4 regions of the Agrococcus jenensis genome follow, and region 1 is predicted to be linked to each of the others. Evidence: predicted binding sites of a transcription regulator. Region 1 holds the regulator's gene; each other region holds the start of a gene.

Region 1 (5,170 bases):
CGCTCCGCAGGCTCGGCGTGGTCGAAGCCGAGCAGGTGCAGCAGGCCGTGGGTCGTGAGCAGCCGCAGCTCGGTCATGAGGCTGTGCCCGGCCTCGGTGGCCTGCGCCTGCGCGACCTCGGGGCACAGCACGATGTCGCCGAGCAGGCCGGCCGGCGTCAGCCGGTCGTGCGCGCCGGGGCGCAGCTCGTCCATCGGGAACGAGAGCACGTCGGTGGGGCCGGGCTCGTCCATCCACTGCACGTGCAGCTGCTCCATCGCCGCGACGTCGACGAGCACGATCGACACGTCGGCATCCGGGTGCACGAAGAGCCGCTCGAGGTCGAACGCGACGAGCCGCACGAGCTGCGCCTCGTCGACCGACGCCTCGGTCTCGTTGAGCAGGTCGATCGCCATCAGCGACCTCGTCCGCGCTGCTGGTGGTGCGGCCCCTGCGCCTTGCGGGCCTGCTTCGCCATCTGCTTCTGGTCGTGCTCGGTGTAGGCGTCGACGATCTCGCCGACGAGCGTGTGGCGCACCACATCGGCGCTCGTGAGCATCGAGAAGTGGATGTCGTCGATGCGTCCCAGCACCTGCTGCGCGACCTGCAGCCCCGAGGTGCCTGCCGGCAGGTCGACCTGCGTCGCATCGCCGGTGACGACCATCTGCGAGCCGAAGCCGAGGCGCGTGAGGAACATCTTCATCTGCTCGGGGCTGGTGTTCTGCGCCTCGTCGAGCACGATGAACGAGCTGTTGAGCGTGCGGCCGCGCATGTAGGCGAGCGGCGCGACCTCGACGACGCCGGTCGCGAGCAGCTTGGGCACCAGCTCCGGGTCCATCATCTCGTTGAGGGCGTCGTAGAGCGGTCGCAGGTAGGGGTCGATCTTGTCGGTGAGCGTGCCCGGCAGGAAGCCCAGCCGCTCGCCCGCCTCGACCGCGGGGCGGGTGAGGATGATGCGGTCGACCTCCTTGCGGTGGAGGGCCTGCACGGCCTTCGCCATCGCGAGGTAGGTCTTGCCGGTGCCGGCGGGGCCGATGCCGAAGACGATCGTGTGCTGGTCGATGGCGTCGACGTAGGCGCGCTGGCCCTCCGTCTTCGGCCGCACCGACTTGCCGCGCGACGTGAGGATCGCCTCGCCCATCGCGTCGGACAGGTTGCGGGTGGAGTCCTGGCGCAGGATGCGCGTGCCCTCGGCGACCTCGGTCTGGCTGAGGTCGGCGCCCTGGCGCAGCATGTCGACGAGCTCCTGCACGAGCCGGCCCGCGACGAGCACGTCGTCCTCCGGGCCCTCGAGGGTGACGAGGTTGCCGCGCACGGCGACGCGCACGTCGGGGTGCTCGTGCTCGAGCCGCGTCAGCAGCCGGTCCTGCGGCCCCAGCAGCCGCACCATCTCGATGCCGTCGATCTCGATGGACTGTGATGCGTCAGGCAAGCGAGCCCTCTCCGAAGGAGCCCGCGAGCACGTGCGCGTGGGCGTGGAACACGGTCTGGCCGGCGAGCTCGCCGGTGTTGAACACGAGGCGGAAGTCGCCGCCGTCGCCGCGCTCGCGCGCGATGGCCTGCGCGGCCTGGATCATCTCGGCGAGCAGCTCGGGCTCGGCGGCCGCGAGCTCGACGACGTCGCGGTACGCGGGCGTCTTCGGCACGACGAGCACGTGCATGGGCGCCTGGGGGTGGATGTCGGTGAACGCGATGATCCGATCGGTCTCGAGCACGATCTCGGCGGGGATCTCTCGGGCGATGATCTTCTCGAAGACGGTGGGCTCAGCCATGGCAGTCAGCCTACCTTCGCGCCGCTCACCAGCGGCCGAGTCGCACGCTGAGGGCCGCGATCGCCGCGAGCCCCGCCGTCGACGTCCGCAGCACGTGGTCGCCCATCCGCACGCGCACGCCGCCCGCGGCCTCGAGCCGCTCCATCTCGGCCGGATCGATGCCGCCCTCCGGCCCGACGATGAGCAGGATGTCGCGGTCGAGCGGCACGTCGGCGAGCGACGCCTCTGCGGTGGGGTCGAGCACGACCGGGCGCCACGCGAAGCCGAGCTGCGCGAGGCCGTCGGCGTCCACGACCGGCACGACCTCGGGCAGCCTGGGCCTGAGCGCCTGCTTGCCCGCCTCGCGCACCACCCGGCGCCAGCGGTCGAGCGACTTCTCGGCGCGGTCGCCCTTCCACTGCACGACGCTCCGGCGCGCCTGCCAGGGCACGATCACATCGACGCCGAGCTCGGTCGACGCCTGCACGGCGAGCTCGGCCCGGTCGCCCTTGGCGAGCGCCTGGGCGAGGGCGATGCGCGGCGTGGGCGGCGGCACGTGCTCGATGCGGTGCAGCACCACGTCGACCCCGTCCTTCTCGGCGCGGTCGATCACGCCCTCGGCGAGGGTGCCGCGGCCGTCGCTGACGAGCACGCGCTCGCCGCGTCGCATGCGGGAGACGACGGCGGCGTGGTGCGCCTCCTCGCCGGTGAGCGTCACCACGTCGCCGGCGACCGAGCCCTCGAGCTCGTCGTGCCAGTAGCAGTGGGCCATCAGAGGCGGAGGCGGTCGCGCATCTTCGCGAACAGCCCCTGCTTGAACTGCGCGAGGTGCGGCGCGGGCGCCTTCGTGCGGTCGCGCAGCTCGCGCAGCAGCTCCTCGGTGCGACGGTCGACGCGCTGCGGCGTCACCACCTGCACGCCGAGCTTCAGGTCGCCGCGGCCGGCGCCGCGCAGGCGCGTGACGCCGCGGTCGGCGATCGTGATGACGTCGCCGGACTGCGTGCCGGGGCGCACCTCGACGTCGACGGGCCCGTCGATCGCCTCGACGGTCGCGCGCGCACCGAGCGCCGCATCCGGCATCGACACCTCGAGGGTGCCGAGCAGGTCGTCCCCTGCGCGGCTGAAGACGTCGTGGTGCCGCACGTTCACCTCGAGGTAGAGCGTGCCTGCCGGTCCGCCGGCCTCGCCGACCTCGCCCTGGCCGGGCATCTGGATGCGCAGCCCGGTGTCGACGCCCGCGGGGATGTCGACCGGGATGCTGCGCTCGGCGCGCACGCGGCCGTGGCCCGCGCACGTCGGGCAGGGCTCGGGGATGACGCTGCCGTAGCCCTGGCAGACCGCGCACGGCTGGCTCGTCACGACGTTGCCGAGCAGCGAGCGCACCTGCCGCTGCACGTGGCCGGAGCCGCCGCACATCGTGCAGCGCTCGGGGCTCGTGCCGGGCGCGGTGCACGCGCCGCCGCACGTCTCACACAGCACGGCCGTCTGCACGCGCAGCTCGCGGTGCACGCCGAAGACGACGTCGGCGAGGTCGAGGTCGACGCGCAGCAGGCTGTCCTGCCCCGGCTGCCGCCTCGACCGCGGTGCCTGCGAGCGGCCGCCGCCGCCGAAGAACTGCTCGAAGATGTCGCCGAACCCGAAGGCACCCGCGCCGCCCGACGGCCCGCGGTCGTACTCGGCGCGCGACTGGGCGTCGCCGAGCACGTCGTACGCGTGCGTGACGGTCTTGAACCGCTCCGCCGCGTCTGCGCTCGGGTTCACGTCCGGGTGCAGCTCGCGAGCCAGCCGGCGGTACGCCTTCTTGATCTCGTCCTGGCCGGCGTCGCGCGCGACGCCGAGGGTCTCGTAGTGGTCAGTCACTCAGTCCTCGCTCAGCAGCCGCGTCAGGTAGCGCGCAACTGCGCGCACCGCGGCCATGTTCCCTGCGTAGTCCATCCGGGTCGGGCCCAGCACGCCCACGTGCCCCTCGAGCCTCGAGTCGCTGTAGGTCGACGCCACGACGGCCGCCTCGCCGAGCGGGCCCGAGAGCTCGCGGCCGATGCGGGTCGCGACCTCGCCCTCCGCGCCCATCTCGTCGAAGAGGCGCAGCAGCGTGACCTGCTCCTCGATCGCGTCGAGCACGGGGGTCACCCGGCCGTGGAAGTCGCGCTCCTCGCGCACGAGGTGCGAGGCGCCCGCCATCACGATGCGGTCGCCGCCGGCGGCCTGCAGCATCTCGGTGAGCGCGGTCGCGACCGCCGAGGTCGCCGCGTGCAGCGACGGCGGGGCGGATGCGGCTGCCGACGAGAGCCGCTGGACGGCCTCGGCCGGCGGCAGCTCGGCGGTGGTCTCGGTGAAGGCGCGGCCGAGCGCGGTCGCCTGCTCGGGCTCGATGCGCTGCTGCGCGTCGAGCACCCGCTGCTCCACGCGGCCGGAGTCGAGGATGAGCACCGCGAGCAGCCGCGTCTCGGCGACCGCGACGAGCTCGACGCGGCGCACCCCTGCGGGGCGCCGCATCGGCACCTGGACGAGCGCGACCTGGTTCGTGAGGCTCGAGAGCAGGCGCGCGGTGCGCGCGAGCACGTCGTCGCGGTCGACGGCCTCGTCGAGGAAGCGCGTGATGGCCACGCGCTGCGCGGCGGTGAGGGGCTGCATGCGCTGCAGCCGGTCGACGAACACGCGGTAGCCCTTGTCGGTCGGCACCCGCCCGGAGGAGGTGTGCGGAGCGACGATGAGCTCCTCCTCCTCGAGGAGCGCCATGTCGTTGCGGATGGTGGCGGCGGAGACGCCGAACGCGTGGCGCTCGACGATCGACTTCGAGCCCACCGGCTCGCGCATCGCCACGTAGTCCTGCACGATGGCCCGCAGCACATCGAGGCCGCGATCCGAGACCATCCGCGCTCCTCTCGTCCGGTGGGGACGCATCCGCTGTGGACGCACCCCTTGGCACTCCCGTCGTCTGACTGCCAATCCTACCGCGAGCGGCGCGAAGTCTCGGATGCCATGCACAGCCGATCGGGCGCACAATGGGCCCGCGACGCCCCGCGCTCCGCGAGGCCGACACGAAAGGCATGCCATGACCGATCCCAACGCTCCCCGCGGGGAGCAGCCCGTTCCCCCGGAGCACCCGGAGGGCTTCGACGTCACCCATGAGCAGCACGCCGCCCCGAGCGCTCCTGCGGCGCCCGCGCCCGGCGTGGGCCAGCCCGCGCAGTCCTTCTCCTCCCCCGCTGAGGTGCCCGGACCGCCCGCGTTCGGCGGCGCCCCGCAGGCCGGCCAGGAGTGGCAGCAGGGCCAGCAGGCATCCGGCGGCGCATCGGCCGCCCCCCGCCCCGGCGAGCAGCCCTTCGGCGGTGCCGGCTCGAGCGCCCCGCAGTACGGCCAGGGCCAGTCAGGGCAGGGCCAGTACGGGCAGGGCCAGTTCGGCCAGGGTCAGCCGGGGCAGCCTGGTCAGCCTCCCT
Region 2 (5,170 bases), 1.1 Mb from region 1:
CAGCAGCCTTCGCGTTGCGGACGGCGTCCTCGATGCGGTGCTTGCGCTCCTTGAGCTCGACCTCGGTCGCGGCACCCGACTTGATGACGGCGACGCCACCGGCGAGCTTCGCGAGGCGCTCCTGGAGCTTCTCGCGGTCGTAATCGCTGTCGGTCGCCTCGATCTCCTGGCGGATCTGGCGCACGCGGCCGGCGATGGCGTCAGCCTCGCCCGCACCCTCGACGATCGTCGTCTCGTCCTTCGTGATGACGACCTTGCGCGCACGGCCGAGCATGTCGAGCGTCGTGTTCTCGAGCTTGAGGCCGACCTCCTCGGAGATGACCTGGCCGCCAGTGAGGATGCCCATGTCGGCGAGCATCGCCTTGCGGCGGTCGCCGAAGCCCGGAGCCTTGACGGCGACGGACTTGAAGATGCCGCGGATCTTGTTCACGACGAGCGTCGCGAGCGCCTCGCCCTCGACGTCCTCGGCGATGATGACGAGCTGCTTGCCCGCCTGGATCACCTTGTCGACGACCGGGAGCAGGTCCTTGATGTTCGAGATCTTCGAGTTGACGATCAGGATGTACGGGTCCTCGAAGACCGTCTCCTGGCGCTCGGGGTCCGTGACGAAGTACTGCGACAGGAAGCCCTTGTCGAAGCGCATGCCCTCGGTCAGCTCGAGCTCGGTGCCGAAGGTGTTCGACTCCTCGACGGTGACGACGCCCTCCTTGCCGACCTTGTCGATGGCCTCGGCGATCAGCGCGCCGATCTCCTCGTCCGCGGCCGAGATCGATGCCGTCGCGGCGATCTCCGCCTTGGTCTCGACCTCCTTGGCGTTCTTCAGCAGCTGCGCGGTGACAGCGGCCGTGGCCTTCTCGATGCCGCGCTTGAGCGTGATCGGGTCGGCGCCTGCGGCGACGTTGCGGAGGCCCTCGCGGACCAGCGCCTGCGCCAGCACGGTGGCCGTCGTCGTGCCGTCACCGGCGACGTCGTCGGTCTTCTTGGCGACCTCCTTGACCAGCTCGGCGCCGATCTTCTCGTAGGGGTCCTCGAGCTCGATCTCCTTGGCGATCGAGACACCGTCGTTCGTGATGGTGGGGGCGCCCCACTTCTTCTCGAGCACGACGTTGCGGCCACGCGGGCCGAGGGTCACCTTCACCGCGTCGGCGAGCGTGTTGAGTCCACGCTCCAGCCCGCGGCGGGCCTCCTCGTTGAATGCGATCATCTTTGCCATTGCAGTCTCGTCCCTCCTGGACGCTGTGGACGTTCAACTGGCACTCCAACAGGGCGAGTGCCAAGGCCCAAGTCTGGCACTCGGCACCTTCGAGTGCAAGCCAAGCACGCTCGGCCTCCGCGACCGGCCGTCGGGGCGGGGCCCGGCGGGGCTACGGCGCGATCGGCGTCGGCGCGTGGTCGACGTCGCCGTCCTCGCTCGGGGCGACGCTCGGCACCGTGCCGGGCGCATCCGTGCCGAGCACGATCGTGATCGGTGAGCCCGAGATGCGGCCGTCCGACTGCAGCGCCTGGCCGACCCCCAGCTGCTGCGCGAGTCCGCGCGCGATGGGCTCGAGCGCGGGGGCGTCGAACCAGACGACCGTGCGGTCGCCGACCTCGGTGGCGGATGCCGTCGCGACGACCGACCAGCCGGCGTCGGAGAGCGCCTGGCCCGCACCTGCGGCGACACCCTGCTCCCCCGTGCCGTCGAGCACCGTGATCGACGCGTCGATCGTCGGATCGATCTGCGAGGGGTCGGCGATCACGAGCGGCTGCTCGGTCGCGACCGGCTCGGGCACCGGCTCGATGCGCAGGCGGTCGAGCAGGAAGAGGCCGACCGCGGTGAGCACGACCGCCACCGCGAGCGCGGCGAGCAGGATCGCCCAGCGCGGCCAGCGGGTGTCGCCCGTGCTGCGGTGCGCGCCGACGCGGTGCGTGCGGCTCATGCGCCGTCGCGCAGTCGCAGCAGCCGGCGCACGAGCATCGGGTCGTGGTGGAGCGCCTGCGGCGTCTCGATCGCCGCGTCGAGCACCTGGTAGTAGCGCGTGGTCGACCAGCCGAACTCGGTCCGGATGGCCCGGGCCTTCGCGCCGCCGTGGCTCGACCAGCCCGCCTCGAAGTCGAGCACTGCGCGGATGCGCTCCTCCCGCGCCCGTGCGAGGTCGTCCGCCGCCGCACCCGGGTCGGTCGGCGCATCCGTCGCCTCGCCGATGCCGACGTGCTCGGGCCTGGCTGCCTCGGCGGCCGCGAACGCGAGGGCCGCCGCTTCGTCGGCAGTGCCCTTCGAGCGTTGGCGGGGCTCGGTCGACATGGAGTCGATCCTAGGCGTGGCGTCGCGTTCTGCCCGCCGCGAAACGCGCTCCGCCGCGGCGTAGCATCGAGGCATGACCGATCGAATCGAACGCTCCGACTCCGAGTGGCGCGAGACCCTCGCCCCCGACGCCTACCGCGTGCTGCGCCAGGCCGGCACGGAGCGCCCCTGGACCGGTGCGCTGCTCGACGAGCAGCGCCAGGGCGTCTACGCGTGCGGCGCGTGCGGCAACGAGCTCTTCGACGACCAGACGAAGTTCGACGCCGGCTGCGGCTGGCCGAGCTTCTACGAGGCCCGCGAGGACGCCGTCGAGCTCATCGAGGACCGCTCGCTCGGCATGGTGCGCACCGAGGTGCGCTGCGCCAAGTGCGGCAGCCACCTCGGCCACCTCTTCGACGACGCCCCGCAGACGCCGACCGGCGACCGGTTCTGCATGAACTCGCTCGCGATGACCTTCACGCCCGAGTCCTGACCGGGCGGCTGCCAGCTCGATCGGGCTGAGCGCGGACGCAGGCGGCCCGCGTCGCCGCCTGTGCGCTCAGACCGATCGAGCTGCCGCGCGCGCCGGGCGGCGGATGGCCGAGACGCCGACCGCCGCGATCGTGAGCGCCGCGCCGAGCAGCGACCAGGTCGTGACGGGGTGCCCGGCGGGGAAGACGACGTCGAGCAGCACCGACGTCACCACCTGGCCGCAGATGACGCCGAGGCCCATGGTGAGCACGCCCAGGTGGTGGACGGCGACCGACATGAGCGCGATGAAGACGATGCCGAGCACGCCGCCGACGTAGAGCCAGGGCTCCGTGGGCAGCGGTGCTCCGCGCACGCCCACGAGGGTCTGGACGAGCACGAAGAGCGCGAGCGCGATCGTGCCGACGACGAAGTTCGACACCGTCTGCGCGATCGCCGACTGCGCGTGCCGCTGCACGAGACCGCCCATCGCCTGCTGCAGCGACTGCAGCAGGCCGGCGAGGAACGGCAGCACGATGAGCCACGCGCCCTCGAGCTCGCCCGTGCCGACGAGGGCGAGGCCCACGGCGACGAGCGCGAGCACCCCACCGACGACGCGTGGCGGCGTGATGGCCTTCCTCGCCAGGCCGCCGAGGCCCATCCGGTCGACGGCGAGCCCGCTCATCGTCTGGCCGGCGACGACGCCGACCGTGTAGAGCGCGACGCCGAGCGTGCCGACGACGATGCCCTGGGTGGCGACGAGGAAGGCGCCGAGCAGACCCGTCGTCGCGTACCACCACGGCATCGAGCCGTCGCGGATCACGCCGATGAGGCGGCGCACGCCCGCTCGGGCGCCCGGCCACACGACGAGCAGGAGGGCGAGCACCGCGGTGCCGATGCCGAACGAGATGAGGGCGGCGAGCATGCCGTGCTCGAGGCGGGCGCCGAGCTCGCCGTTCACGCGGCTCTGCAGCGCGAGGCCGGTGCCGGCCCCGATCGATGCGAGCAGCCAGAGGAAGGCGGTCATGCGAGCTCCAGCGGGGTGAGGTCGGGGCGGGGATCGGTCGCGAGCCGCGCGAGCCGGATGACGTCGAAGCGCTCGTCGCGGCCGTGCTCGTCGACGTAGCGGAGCCGCTGCCGCTCGACGCCCTCTCGCACGAACCCCGCGCGCTCCGCCACTGCGACGGAGGCCGGGTTGTTGGCCCTCGCGCCGAGCTCGAGCCGGTGGAAGCCGTCGGCGAAGAGGCTGCGGGAGCGCGTGTCGAGCGCGCGGGCCGCGAGCCCGCGGCCGCGAGCGGCAGGGGCGAGCCAGTACGACATCCAGGCGGTGCCGTGGCGGAGGTCGCGATCGGCAGCCGAGATGCAGCCGACCGCGATGCCGTCGACGTCGATCGCGAGCGCGTCGTCGGCGATGTCGGCGAGGTAGGCGTGCGCCTCGTCGAGCGTGCGGATGGGCGGCGCCTGGCGGTGCAGATCCTCGGATGCCGCGAACGCGGCGAGCACGGCCGCCGCGTCGCGCTCGGGGTTCCAGGGACGCAGGCGGCTCACTGGGCAAGCCTAGAATGGCTGACGGTCCCGGGCGAACCGGGCCGCGCCTCCTTAGCTCAGTGGTAGAGCAACGCTCTTGTAAAGCGTAGGTCGTCAGTTCAATCCTGACAGGGGGCTCCGCTCGGCCGTCGGGGCGCTGCCTCTTCGCGGACGCGCGTGTTCCGGGCGACACGGACCGGGCTGCGCGCGCGGCATTGCGCGTCGTGCTGAGATGCAGCCATGGAGGACAGCACGGCTGATGCGTTCACGGTCGCTCACGCGCGCACGCTGGTCTTCGGCGACTTCCGCAGCAGCATCGATGCCGCCGTGATGGCGCTGCTCGACGGCGACGAAGCGCTCGAGGTCGCCGAGCTGGCCGGGGCGAGCCCTTCGCTGGGCTGGTCGGAGGCGCGAGCGCTCGTCCGGCGCGCGCATTCGGCGCTGGGCCTCGACTACCGGCCGATGTCCGACGAGGATGCGCAGGTGATCGCGCTCCGCGTCATGGTCATGGAGCACCGCAGCGGCGCGCGCACGTTGCGCGAGCTCACCTCGTGGGCACACGACGTGATCAGGCACGGTTCCAGCAGTCGTGCTGTCGAGCGGATGGTGCAGCTCGAGGACGACCTCGAGGTGTGGCAGCCGAGGCGCGATCGGGTCGAGGTGGACGCAGTGCTCGACGCGTTCCTCCGCGAGACGGCTGACGCGGTCTCGCGCTGGCGGCCAGCGGCGATCCGGCCATGAGCCGTCCCTCGACGGCACCCGCGGCGGTCACCCGCGACGCGCTCGTTCAGGCCCTAGCGACGGCGGCGAGCTCCTCCCGCGTCCGCTCGGCGAGCGCGCGGCTGAGCTCCTGCTCGGCGCGCGCCTGCGGATGGAGCCGATCGTCGTCGAGGAGGCCCTCCGTCACCTCGA
Region 3 (5,170 bases), 1.9 Mb from region 1:
ACGTCGGGCGGCTCCGGCAGGTGCAGCTGCTCTCCGGCGAGGGCGTCTCGCTCGAGGGCATCCGCCGCATCCTCGAGATGAGCGACGAGAACCGCGACCTGCGGCAGCGCGTGCGCGAGCTCGAGTCGGCGCTCGCGGATGCGGTGATGCAGCAGCAGGGACGCCGCGTCTTCGCGGCCGGCACCGCGGGCATCACGACGATCCGGGCGGGCGCCCGGCCGACGAGACCGGGCTCGGTCGTGCTCTGGCGGCCCTCCGCCCGCTGACCGCCGCGCAGCGCCGAATGCTGCGCAGGGCCGGATGCCGCGCAGGGCCGGATGCGATGATGTGCGCGTGGACCAGGAGCCTCGCGCGAGCGTCGACCCCGCGGCGCCCCCGCCGCCGGGCACCGACACGCCCGTGCCCTCGGACGCCACCGAGCGAGCCGCCGCCGCCGGCCGCGTGCGGCGGCGCGAGGCCCCGGCAGCACCCGCCGCCGACCGGCTCGTGCCGGCCAAGGCGATCGAGACCCGCGCCGAGGAGCGCGCGCGACTGCGGCGCGAGCGGCTCCTGCTGCAGCCGCCCGTCGGCGCGCAGGGCGTCGCGAACCCCGCCGCCGGCTTCGCTCCGTCCGGCGCGATGCTGCCGCCCGGGCTCATGCCGGCGGTCGCCGACTCGATGCCGCAGCGGCTCGCGCCGCAGCAGCAGACCGCTGGGCACCCGCAAGGCGTGGCTCCGCACGGAGCGAACCCCTACCTAGCGCCTGCGTACGCCGCAGGTCCGTATGTCGCAGGTCCGTACGGTGCTGGCCCCTACGCCGCTGGTCCCTACGTACCCGGCCCGTACGCCCCGCCCGGGTACGGCCCCTACCCCCAGCTCGTGCTGGTGCCGCCGCGCATCCGCTGGACGACGCGGCAGCGCAGCGCGGCGCTCCTGAGCTCCTGGGTCGGGCAGACGCTCATGGCGCTCGCGACGCACCTCCTCACCGCGTTCTTCCTGATCGTCGGGTTCGCGTTCCTCCTGCACGCCTCCGGCGACGAGGTCTCCGACTTCGAGGCCGACTCGTTCACGACGGTCGTCTCGCTCTGGTCGACGCCGGAGCGCATCGGGGCCACGGTCGTCATCGGGCTGCTCGTCGGCGGCGGCCTCCTCGCGCTCGGCTGGCTGGCGCAGGCCCTCTGGTCGAAGTCGGCCGGACTCGCGAAGCCGCACCGCTCGACCTGGCTCGCCTGGCTGTGCACGACGGCGACGACCGGCTTCATCGGCGTGATGGTGTGGCCGATGGCGCTCATGGGCGGACTGTTCTTCATCCTCGGCGCGAGCTCCGCCTCGCTCACGACCGGCACGATGTGGACGACCCTGTTCGCGCTGCTCGGCATCGCGATCGTGCTGACGGGCGGCGTCGGGCTGCTGTTCGGCTGGCTCTTCCTGTCGACGGCCCGGCCGCGGGTCGACTTCGCCGCGCTGGCCGAGCAGGAGGAGGCCGCGGCTCGCGCTCGCGACGAGGCGGAGCTCGCGCGCGTCGAGCTGCGCGGCGAGCCGAGCCGGTGAGCCGCGCCCGGGCGGTCGCGCCCGACCCGCTCGACGCCGGGCAGCGCGCGGCGGTGCGGGCCGCCGGCAGCATCGGCCTGGCGCTCGTCGCGGCCGGCGCGAGCCTCGTGTGGGGGCTGCTCGTCGCGGCGATCGTGCTGCTGCTCGTGCGCTCGGTGGTGGTGGATCTCTTCGACGACGTCGCGTGGGGGCGCTCGGTGGTCGCGTGGGTCGAGCAGCTCGACGGCACGCCGCTCGCGCCCGTCGTGCTCGGGCTCGTGCTGCTCGCGGTCGGGGCGATGGCGCTCGGCTGCTGGCTCAGCACGCGGCGGATGCACCGGGCCGGCGTGCCCGCGGCCGCGGCGGTCACGTTCCGAGGCGCCGCGCTCGGCACCGGCATGCAGGCGGTGCTCTCGACGCTCTCGAGCTGGCTGCTCGGCCTGCTCGTGCTGCTGACCGGGGTGATCGGCTTCTGGATCGTCGCGGCCATCTACGTCGCCGGCTCGATCGTCGTCTCGACGCTCATCGGATGGCTCGCCGGGCCGCGCACGTGGCTCGCGATCGCCCGGCGTGAGGCACGGCGCGCGGTCGGCCCGGAGCATCCGGCTGTCAGGGGCGTCACGAGCGGATAGTGCGGTCGAGGCGTCGCTGGGCGCCGGATCCGCCGGGGGTGCCGGTCACCCCGCGCACGCAGCGGCGCCCCCGCCGCGGGGACGGGGGCGCCGCTGCGTGGATGCGCCGCTGCGGCAGGCGCCGCTGCGCCAGGTCAGGCGCCGGTGCTCGCCGACTCCGAGGGCGGCGACGCGTCAGCGGTCTCGTCCGAGCCGCCGGCGCTCAGCTGCGACCGGCGGTCGCGCTGCTCGACCGAGATCTTGCGCGGCTTCGCGCGCTCGGCGACCGGGATCGTCAGCATGAGCACGCCGTGCTCGTACGTCGCCTCGATGCGCTCGAGGTCGACGTCGTTGCCGAGGCCCAGCTGGCGCATGTAGCGACCGGCCGGCCGCTCCTGCGCGAGCCACTGCGCTCCGTCAGCCGCGCCGATCGTGCGCTCGGCCTGGATCGTCAGCGTGTTGGCGTCCACGTCGAGGTCGATCGAGCCGGGGTCGACGCCCGGCAGGTCGACGTTCACGATGTAGTGATCACCCGCGCGGTAGAGGTCCATGGGCATCCAGCTCGACGAGCGCTCGGTGCCTCCGCTCGTCAGCAGGCGGGCGGCCATCCGGTCCATCTCGCGGAACGGGTCGAAGGTCAGTGCCATTGACAACCACCTCCTCAACGTCGGGCCGTCGCCCCCATGCGACGGTCCCCGGTGTCTTAGGCAGCCCCTCGGGGCGTGCCCCGCGGAGCGACGCCAGATTAGCACTCTCGGTAGGAGAGTGCCAGCCGTTCTCAGCGACCTCTCGGCAGCATCTGACCCCTTGCGAAGGGTCCGGGTGCCCCGCATGCTCGATGGGATCGCGGCTGGCGCCGATGCCGACGCGACCGACACCGAGGGGGCGCAGATGCGACTGATCGCGCACGAGTTCATGACGCTGGACGGCGTGATGCAGGGGCCGGGCGGGGCGGAGGAGGACACCTCCGGTGGCTTCCGCTACGGCGGATGGGTGGCCCCGGCGTTCGACGAGACCGTCGGCGAGGTCGTCACGGGGTGGTTCGCGAAGACCGACGCGCTGCTCTTCGGCCGCGTCACCTACGGGATGATGGCCGACTACTGGCCGCAGGTGACCGACCCCGACGATCCCGTCGCCCAGCGCCTCAACACCGCGCCGAAGCACGTCGTCTCGACGACGCTCCGGCCCGAGGACGCGACGTGGGGCGGCACGGAGTCGGTCATCGGCGACGACGTCGTCGCGCGCATCCGCGCGCTCAAGGAGGGCGGCGACGGCGAGCTGCAGGTGCACGGCTCGTGGCAGCTGCTGCAGACGCTGATCGCCGAGGGTCTCCTCGACGAGCTGCGGCTCATCGTCTTCCCGACCATCGTCGGCCCCGGCAAGCGGCTCTTCGACGACGTCGCGCAGCCGTCGGGCTTCGACGTCACGGATGTGCGCATCGCCGACAGCGGCGCGGTGGCGATGACGCTCACCCCGGCGCCGTTCCGCACCGCGACCTACGCCATCGTCGACGGCAAGGAGGTCCAGGTCGAGGGCTGAGCGGTCAGGCGCGCCCGGCGCTCCGCGCGAGGATCCGCCTCGCGGCGCGGACCCGCACCGGGCGGCACCCCGCGTCGGTCAGGCGGGCGACGATCACGGGCTCGCGGCGCGCGAGCAGCATGCCGCGGCGCACGAGGAACGCGGGGCTCTTGCGGCGCTCGCGGAGGTCGCGCGCGAACCGCAGCCCCATCGTCACCCAGCGGGAGCGGTGCACGCAGAGCGCGTCGGCGAGGATGCCGCGGCGGCGCGCCTCGGCCACGACCTCGCCGACGAAGACGCCCTCGGCGACGAAGAGCGTGGCGCCGTCGAGCGTGACGTCGCGGCTGCCGACGGTCGCGCTGCGCGAGATGTCGTAGACGGGCGCGCTCGTGCGGCCGGTGCGCGCGAGCTGCTCGAGGGCGTCCGCCGCCCGATCGAGGTGCCACGAGCCGGGGTGGTCCCAGTCGACCTCGCCGGTCTCGAGCCGCGGCAGCGCGGGGTCGTCGCCCTCGCGGTAGAAGTCGTCGAGCCGCAGCACCGGCAGCCCGGAGCGCTCGGCGATGCGCGACTTGCCCGAGCCCGAGGCCCCGCCGATGAGCACGACCCGCGCGAGGGGCTCGGCGACGGCAGGCATGGGCTCCATCATCCCAGATCGGCCGACCCGCCCGCGTCGACCGGCGTCGTTCAGCGCCGCGTCAGTCGCCAGGCGGCATGCTCGACGCATGCGGGTGCTCCTGGTCGACGACGAGGTGCGGCTGGCCGACGGCATCCAGCGCGGGCTCCGCGCAGAGGGCATGACCGTCGACGTCGCCCACGACGGCGTCGACGGCCTCTGGCGCGTGCGGGAGTTCGCCTACGACGTCGTGCTGCTCGACGTGATGATGCCCGGCATGAGCGGCTACCGGGTCTGCCAGACGATGCGCGCGGAGGGCAACTGGACGCCCGTGCTCTTCCTCACCGCGAAGGACGGCGAGTGGGATGAGGTCGAGGGCCTCGACACCGGCGGCGACGACTGGCTCACGAAGCCGTTCTCGTTCCCGGTGCTCGTCGCCCGCATCCGCGCGCTCGTGCGGCGCGGCGCGCGCGAGCGGCCGGTGGTGCTCGAGGCGGGCGACCTGCGGCTCGACCCGGCCGCGCGCACGGTGCACCGCGGCGACACCGAGGTCGAGCTGACGGCGCGGGAGCTCGCGGTGCTCGAGCTGCTCATGCGCCGTCGGGGCGAGGCGGTGACGAAGGCCGAGCTGCTCGACGACGTCTGGTCGGAGGACTTCGAGGGCGACCCCAACATCGTCGAGGTCTACGTCGGCAGGATCCGGCGCAAGGTCGACCGGCCGTTCGGCAGGGATGCCATCCAGACGGTGCGCGGCGCCGGCTACCGGCTGGCGGCCGACGGTGGCTGACGCGGACCGCCCACCGCCGCAAGGCGCGTCCATCCGCCTCCGGATCACGGCTGCCGCGCTCGCGGTCGTCGCGGTCGCGCTCGGGCTCGGCGCGGTCGGCATCGTGTGGTCGCTCGACCGGCTGCTCACCGC
Region 4 (5,170 bases), 1.2 Mb from region 1:
GGCCGTGAGGGAGATGCGGCGGGCGGCCGACGCGAAGGCGAGCAGCGGGATGGCCGTGACGAGGCCGAGCAGCGCGGTGCCCCAGATGCCGGCGGCACCGTTCGCGCCCACCGTGAGCCCGTTGGCGGCGATCGCGACGCCCATCATGACGAGCGACGCGGGGAGCGCCGCGACCGTCTCGATCGTGAAGCCCGAGAGCGCATCCACCGAGCCGCCGACGCGCTTCTTGATGAGGCCGTAGATGCCGAACGACACCGCGACGGTGAGCCCGATCCAGGGCACCTCGCCGTAGCCGATCACCATCACGAGCACGCCGAGCGCCCCGAGGCCCACGGCGACCCACTGCACCGGCCGGAGCCGCTCCCCGAGGAAGAGCACGGCCAGCACGACGCTCACGAGCGGGTTGAGGAAGTAGCCGAGGCTCGTCTCGAGCACGCGGTCCGAGAGCACGCCGAGGAAGAACGCGGTCCAGTTCACGAGCACCGCGAAGCCGGCGAGCACGAGCGACCCGGTGTCGCGGCGGCTGCGCAGCACGGCGGCGAGGCGCCCCCAGCCGCGCGTCGCCGCGACGAGCGCGAAGGCCACCACGACCGACGCGATCACGCGCCAGCCGATGAGCTCGAAGCCGTCGATGCCGCGGGTGAGCTGCAGGTAGATCGGGACGACGCCCCAGAACGTGTACGCGAAGATCGCGTACCAGAGTCCGGTGGTCGTGCGCGGCTCGCTCATCGCTCCTCCTGGAACGGCGAAGGCGGCGCCCCCTCGAGGGGGCGCCGCCGACGGGATCGTCGCTGGGTCAGCGCTCGACGATGGCGAGCACGTCGCGAGCCGAGAGCACGAGGTACTCGTCGGCGCCGAACTTCACCTCGGTGCCGCCGTACTTGGAGTACAGCACCTTGTCGCCGACGGCGACGTCGATCGGAACGCGGTTGCCGTTGTCGTCGATGCGACCGGGGCCCACTGCCACGACCTCGCCCTCCTGGGGCTTCTCCTTGGCGGTGTCAGGGATGACGAGACCGCTCGCGGTCGTCGTCTCTGCCTCGACCTGCTTGATGACGATGCGGTCCTCGAGCGGCTTGATGGAAACCGACACGGTTGCCTCTTTCTTGTCAGACTCTGGGGCGCGTCCGGACGGGCCGGACGCCAGAGCAAGCCTAGGCGGTCGGCTGGCACTCGGTCAACATGAGTGCCAGCGATCCGGCCGTCAGGCACCCTCGCGACCGGCGCCGCGCCGCGCCGGTGCTTGGATGGAGCGATGGACGCCGAGGAGCTGCGACTGCTGCTGTCGAAGGACGGCCTCGCGCTGCTCGAGCGTGCGGAGGCGCAGCTCGACGACCGCTCCGACGTCGTCCGGGAGGTGTCGCGGCTGCGCGCCGACGGCCACGCGCCGGCGCTCGTCGCCGCGGTGCTGTCGCAGGCGCGGCTCCGCCGCCGCGCGCGGGCGAAGTTCGGCGAGTTCGCTGCCGGGATGCTCTTCACGGAGGCCGGGCTCGAGCAGGCGACGCGGCTCCGCGTCGCCGCCCACCACGCCGGCAGGATGCGCCGCGCGGGCATCGTCTCGGTCGCCGACCTGGGCTGCGGGATCGGCGCCGACGCGCTCGCCTTCGCGACGCTCGGCCTCGAGGTCACCGCCGTCGAGCGCGACGAGGCGACCGCCGCGATCGCCGCGTTCAACCTCGCCGCGTGGCACGCGACCGTGCTCCACGGCGACGCGCTCGAGACGCCGGTCGACGCGGAGGCGCTGTGGTTCGACCCCGCCCGTCGCGACGGCGCACGCCGGCTCAACGACCCCGCGGACTGGTCGCCCGCCCTCGACGCCGTCTTCGCCCGCGCGGCCGCGCAGCCGACCGGGGTCAAGCTCGCGCCCGGCATCGATCGCGCGCTGCTGCCGGCGGATGCCGAGCACCAGTGGGTCACGGACGGCCTCGAGACGGTCGAGGCGGTCGTGTGGACCGGGGCGCTCGCGCGCCCCGGCGTCGCCCGCAGCGCGCTCGTGCTGAGCGACGAGGGCGCGGAGGAGCTGACCGGTGAGGCGAGCCATCCTGAGCCGGGCGAGCTCGGCGAGTGGCTCTACGAGCCCGCCGGCGCGGTGATCCGCGCGGAGCTCATCGGCGCGCTCGCCGACCGCCTGGGCGCGACCGGGGTGAGCGACGGCATCGCCTACCTCTCGGCCGACCGCCACGTCGCGACCCCGCTCGCGCAGGCGTTCCGCGTGCGCGAGACGCTCCCCCTCGACGAGCGGCGCATCGCGCAGCGGCTGCGCGAGCTCGGCATCGGCGACCTCGAGATCAAGAAGCGGGGCGCCGACGTCGACCCGGCCGCGCTGCGCAAGCGGCTCAAGCTCAAGGGCGACAGCAGGGCCACGCTCATCGCGACGCGCGTCGGCGGGCGGCATCGGGCGATCCTGGCCGATCGCCCATGACCCCCATGACACCCGCGACCCCCTGAGCACGACGGAGCCCGCGACCGTTCGGCCGCGGGCTCCGTCGTCGTGCGAGGGCTGCTACATCTGCCCGATCGCGATGAGGTACGGGATCCAGCTCACGAGCAGGATCACGATCACGACGATCGAGATCACGGTCGCGACGACGCCGGCGAGCGCCGCGATGAGCGGCCACGGCTTCGCCTCGGGGTTCTTCTTCATGGCGACGAAGCCGAGGATCGCGCCGACGATGCCGCCGAGCAGGCCGATGCCGCTCATGAAGGCACCGATGAGGCTGAGGCCCGACACGATGAGCGCGGCGATCGTGATGCCCTTGAGCTTCTTCTGGCCCGGCTGGGCGAAGCCCTGCTGGCCGTAGCCGGCCGCGGGGTCGCTGTAGCCGGTCTGCTGCCCGTAGGCGGGCTGCTGGCCGTACGGCTGCTGGCCGTAGCCCTGCTCGGCGGGCGCCGACGGCTGGGCGTAGCCCTGGCCGTAGGCAGGCTGCTGACCGTAGCCCTGGTCGGGCGTCGACGCCTGGCCGTACGACGGCTGCTGGCCGTAGCCCTGGTCGGGCGTCGAGGCCTGGCCGTAGGACGGCTGCTGGGCCTGCTGCTGGCCGTAGGCGGGAGCGCTCGAGCCGAAGCCCTGCGCGTCCTGCGACGGCGCCTGGCCGTACGACGGCGCCTGGCCGTAGGTCGGGGCCTGACCGTAGGACGGGGCGGGCTGGCCCGCGTCGGGTGCCTGGCCGAACGACGGCGACGGCTGGGCCTGCTGGCCGAAGTCGGCGGCGGGCTGGGCGCTGTCGGCGGAGTCGCCGGCGGCACCCTCCTGGTCGGGTCGACGGAATCGGCCGTCGGCCGGTGGGAACTGGTCGCTCACGGGATCCTCCTTGCGATGCGCGACTGCGCGAGCACCACCGTACCCTGGTCAGGCGCGAGGAATCCTAGATTCCGCCCGGCGATCCGCGCCCCTCGAGGCGCGATCAGGACCGACCCGGCGGTCGGCGCCACGTCAGATGCCCGAGGCGGGCAGCTGCTCCACGATGGTGACGATCATCGCGATGCCCGCGACGGTCGCGGCGATGAGGCCGACGAGCGTGACGGCGCCGAGCACGATCGACCAGATCGCGAGCAGCCGGCCGTCGTCGCCCGTGCGCCGGATCTGCGCGAGCGCGATGGCGCCGAGGACGATCGCGGCGATGCTGCCGAGCCCCAGGAGGATCGTCGTCCCCGCCGCCGCGGCGACGATGGCGAGGACCGCGAGCAGGTTGGTCCGGGGTCCGGGGTGCGTCGGCGCCGACCACGCCTGCTGCGGGACCGTTGGCCAGGCCGCGGGCTGCTGCGGCGGCGCGCCCCAGCCCTGCTGCTGCCATGCGGTCGCGCTCATGCTGTGCCCCCTCGACGGATCCCGGCTCCCGATCCTGCCAGGCCGGCCTGTGCATCCGCCGCACCCGGCGCCGCGCGAGGGCTCGCCGCGGGGCGTCAGCGCACCTGCACCGTGCTCGCCTCGAGCGTCGACTCCGCCGCGAAGCCCGCCGAGCTCGGTGCGTCCCCGCGCGCGACGAGCATCGCGCCCACCGCGGCGATCATGGCGCCGTTGTCGGTGCAGAGGTCGAGCGGCGGGATGCGCAGCGCGACGCCGGCCCCGGCGGCGCGCGCCGCGGCGACCTCGCGCAGCCGGCGGTTTGCGACCACACCACCGCCGAGGAGCAGTCGCGGGATGCCGTGCTCGGCGCACGCGTCGAGCGCCTTCGAGACCAGCACGTCGACGACGGCCTCGCGGAAGCTCGCGGCGACGTCGGCGACCGGGAGCGGCTCGCCTGCGGCCTCGGCACGCTCGACGTGGCGCGCGACGGCGGTCTTGAGCCCCGAGAACGAGAAGTCCCACCGGTGCCGGTCGCGGTCCTTCGGCGCCGTGAGCCCGCGGGGGAAGCGGATCGCCTCGGCGTCCCCGTCGACGGCCGCCGCGTCGATCGACGGGCCGCCCGGGTAGGCGAGGCCCAGCAGGCGCGCCGTCTTGTCGAACGCCTCGCCCGCGGCGTCGTCGATCGTCTCCCCCAGCAGCTCGACGTCGCCGGCGAGGTCGCGCACGAGCAGCAGCGACGTGTGGCCGCCGGAGACGAGCAGGGCGATCGTCGGCAGCTCGAGCGGCTCGCCGGAGAGCACGTCGGCGGCGACGTGCCCGACGAGGTGGTTGACACCGTAGAGCGGCAGCTCGCGCGCCGTGGCGAGACCCTTCGCCGCGCCGATCCCGACCATGAGCGCGCCCGCGAGCCCCGGGCCCGCGGTCACCGCGACGGCGTCGATGTCGTCGAGCGTCATGGAGGCGTCCGCGAGCGCCGCGCGGATGGTCGGCTCCATCGCCTCGAGGTGCGCGCGGGCGGCGATCTCGGGCACGACCCCGCCGAAGCGCGCGTGGAGGTCCATCGACGAGGCGATGCGGTTCGCGAGCAGCTCGGTGCCGCGCACGATGCCGACGCCGGTCTCGTCGCAGCTCGTCTCGATGCCGAGCACGACCGGGCCGCTCACGGTCGCATCCGCTTCATCACCACGGCGTCCACGTCCTCCGGCTGGTAGTAGCGCGGCCGCACCCCGATCTCGACGAAGCCGGCGGATGCGTAGAGGCCGCGCGCCACGTCGTTGTCGGCGCGCACCTCGAGGAACAGCTCGCGCACGCCGCGCCGCTCGGCCTCGACGAGCAGCTCCGTGAGCAGCGCCCGGCCGATGCCGCGGCCGCGCGCGTCGTCGG

The links. Region 1 encodes HrcA, which represses chaperone genes, less so after heat shock. Its sites were predicted from a motif close to TTNGCACTCGNNNNNNNCGAGTGCNAA; they were not measured.
Region 2: the regulator HrcA is predicted to act here: its motif matches at 1,251-1,277, upstream of groL (chaperonin GroEL).
Region 3: the regulator HrcA is predicted to act here: its motif matches at 2,866-2,892, upstream of EDD26_RS03890 (Hsp20/alpha crystallin family protein).
Region 4: the regulator HrcA is predicted to act here: its motif matches at 1,167-1,193, upstream of groES (co-chaperone GroES).

The regions. Positions count from the first base shown of each region.
Region 1 is NZ_RKHJ01000001.1:2,662,745-2,667,914, forward strand. Features, by position in the region: gene ybeY (rRNA maturation RNase YbeY) at 1-395, opposite strand, end outside; gene EDD26_RS13080 (PhoH family protein) at 395-1,369, opposite strand; gene EDD26_RS13085 (histidine triad nucleotide-binding protein) at 1,404-1,751, opposite strand; gene EDD26_RS13090 (16S rRNA (uracil(1498)-N(3))-methyltransferase) at 1,777-2,502, opposite strand; gene EDD26_RS13095 (DnaJ C-terminal domain-containing protein) at 2,502-3,590, opposite strand; gene hrcA (heat-inducible transcriptional repressor HrcA) at 3,591-4,604, opposite strand; gene EDD26_RS13105 (DUF4870 domain-containing protein) at 4,786-5,170, shown strand, end outside.
Region 2 is NZ_RKHJ01000001.1:1,595,090-1,600,259, reverse strand. Features, by position in the region: gene groL (chaperonin GroEL) at 1-1,213, opposite strand, end outside; gene EDD26_RS07890 (LytR C-terminal domain-containing protein) at 1,365-1,919, opposite strand; gene EDD26_RS07885 (DUF3263 domain-containing protein) at 1,916-2,284, opposite strand; gene msrB (peptide-methionine (R)-S-oxide reductase MsrB) at 2,358-2,756, shown strand; gene EDD26_RS07875 (DMT family transporter) at 2,823-3,758, opposite strand; gene EDD26_RS07870 (GNAT family N-acetyltransferase) at 3,755-4,279, opposite strand; tRNA gene EDD26_RS07865 (tRNA-Thr) at 4,325-4,396, shown strand; gene EDD26_RS07860 (hypothetical protein) at 4,499-4,999, shown strand; gene EDD26_RS07855 (hypothetical protein) at 5,046-5,170, opposite strand, start outside.
Region 3 is NZ_RKHJ01000001.1:789,380-794,549, reverse strand. Features, by position in the region: gene EDD26_RS03905 (heat shock protein transcriptional repressor HspR) at 1-266, shown strand, start outside; gene EDD26_RS03900 (hypothetical protein) at 334-1,530, shown strand; gene EDD26_RS03895 (hypothetical protein) at 1,527-2,141, shown strand; gene EDD26_RS03890 (Hsp20/alpha crystallin family protein) at 2,276-2,767, opposite strand; gene EDD26_RS03885 (dihydrofolate reductase family protein) at 2,952-3,659, shown strand; gene EDD26_RS03880 (uridine kinase family protein) at 3,664-4,272, opposite strand; gene EDD26_RS03875 (response regulator transcription factor) at 4,361-5,038, shown strand; gene EDD26_RS03870 (sensor histidine kinase) at 5,031-5,170, shown strand, end outside.
Region 4 is NZ_RKHJ01000001.1:1,460,240-1,465,409, reverse strand. Features, by position in the region: gene rarD (EamA family transporter RarD) at 1-729, opposite strand, end outside; gene groES (co-chaperone GroES) at 797-1,093, opposite strand; gene EDD26_RS07280 (class I SAM-dependent methyltransferase) at 1,256-2,422, shown strand; gene EDD26_RS07275 (hypothetical protein) at 2,504-3,301, opposite strand; gene EDD26_RS07270 (DUF4190 domain-containing protein) at 3,434-3,808, opposite strand; gene tsaD (tRNA (adenosine(37)-N6)-threonylcarbamoyltransferase complex transferase subunit TsaD) at 3,904-4,950, opposite strand; gene rimI (ribosomal protein S18-alanine N-acetyltransferase) at 4,947-5,170, opposite strand, start outside.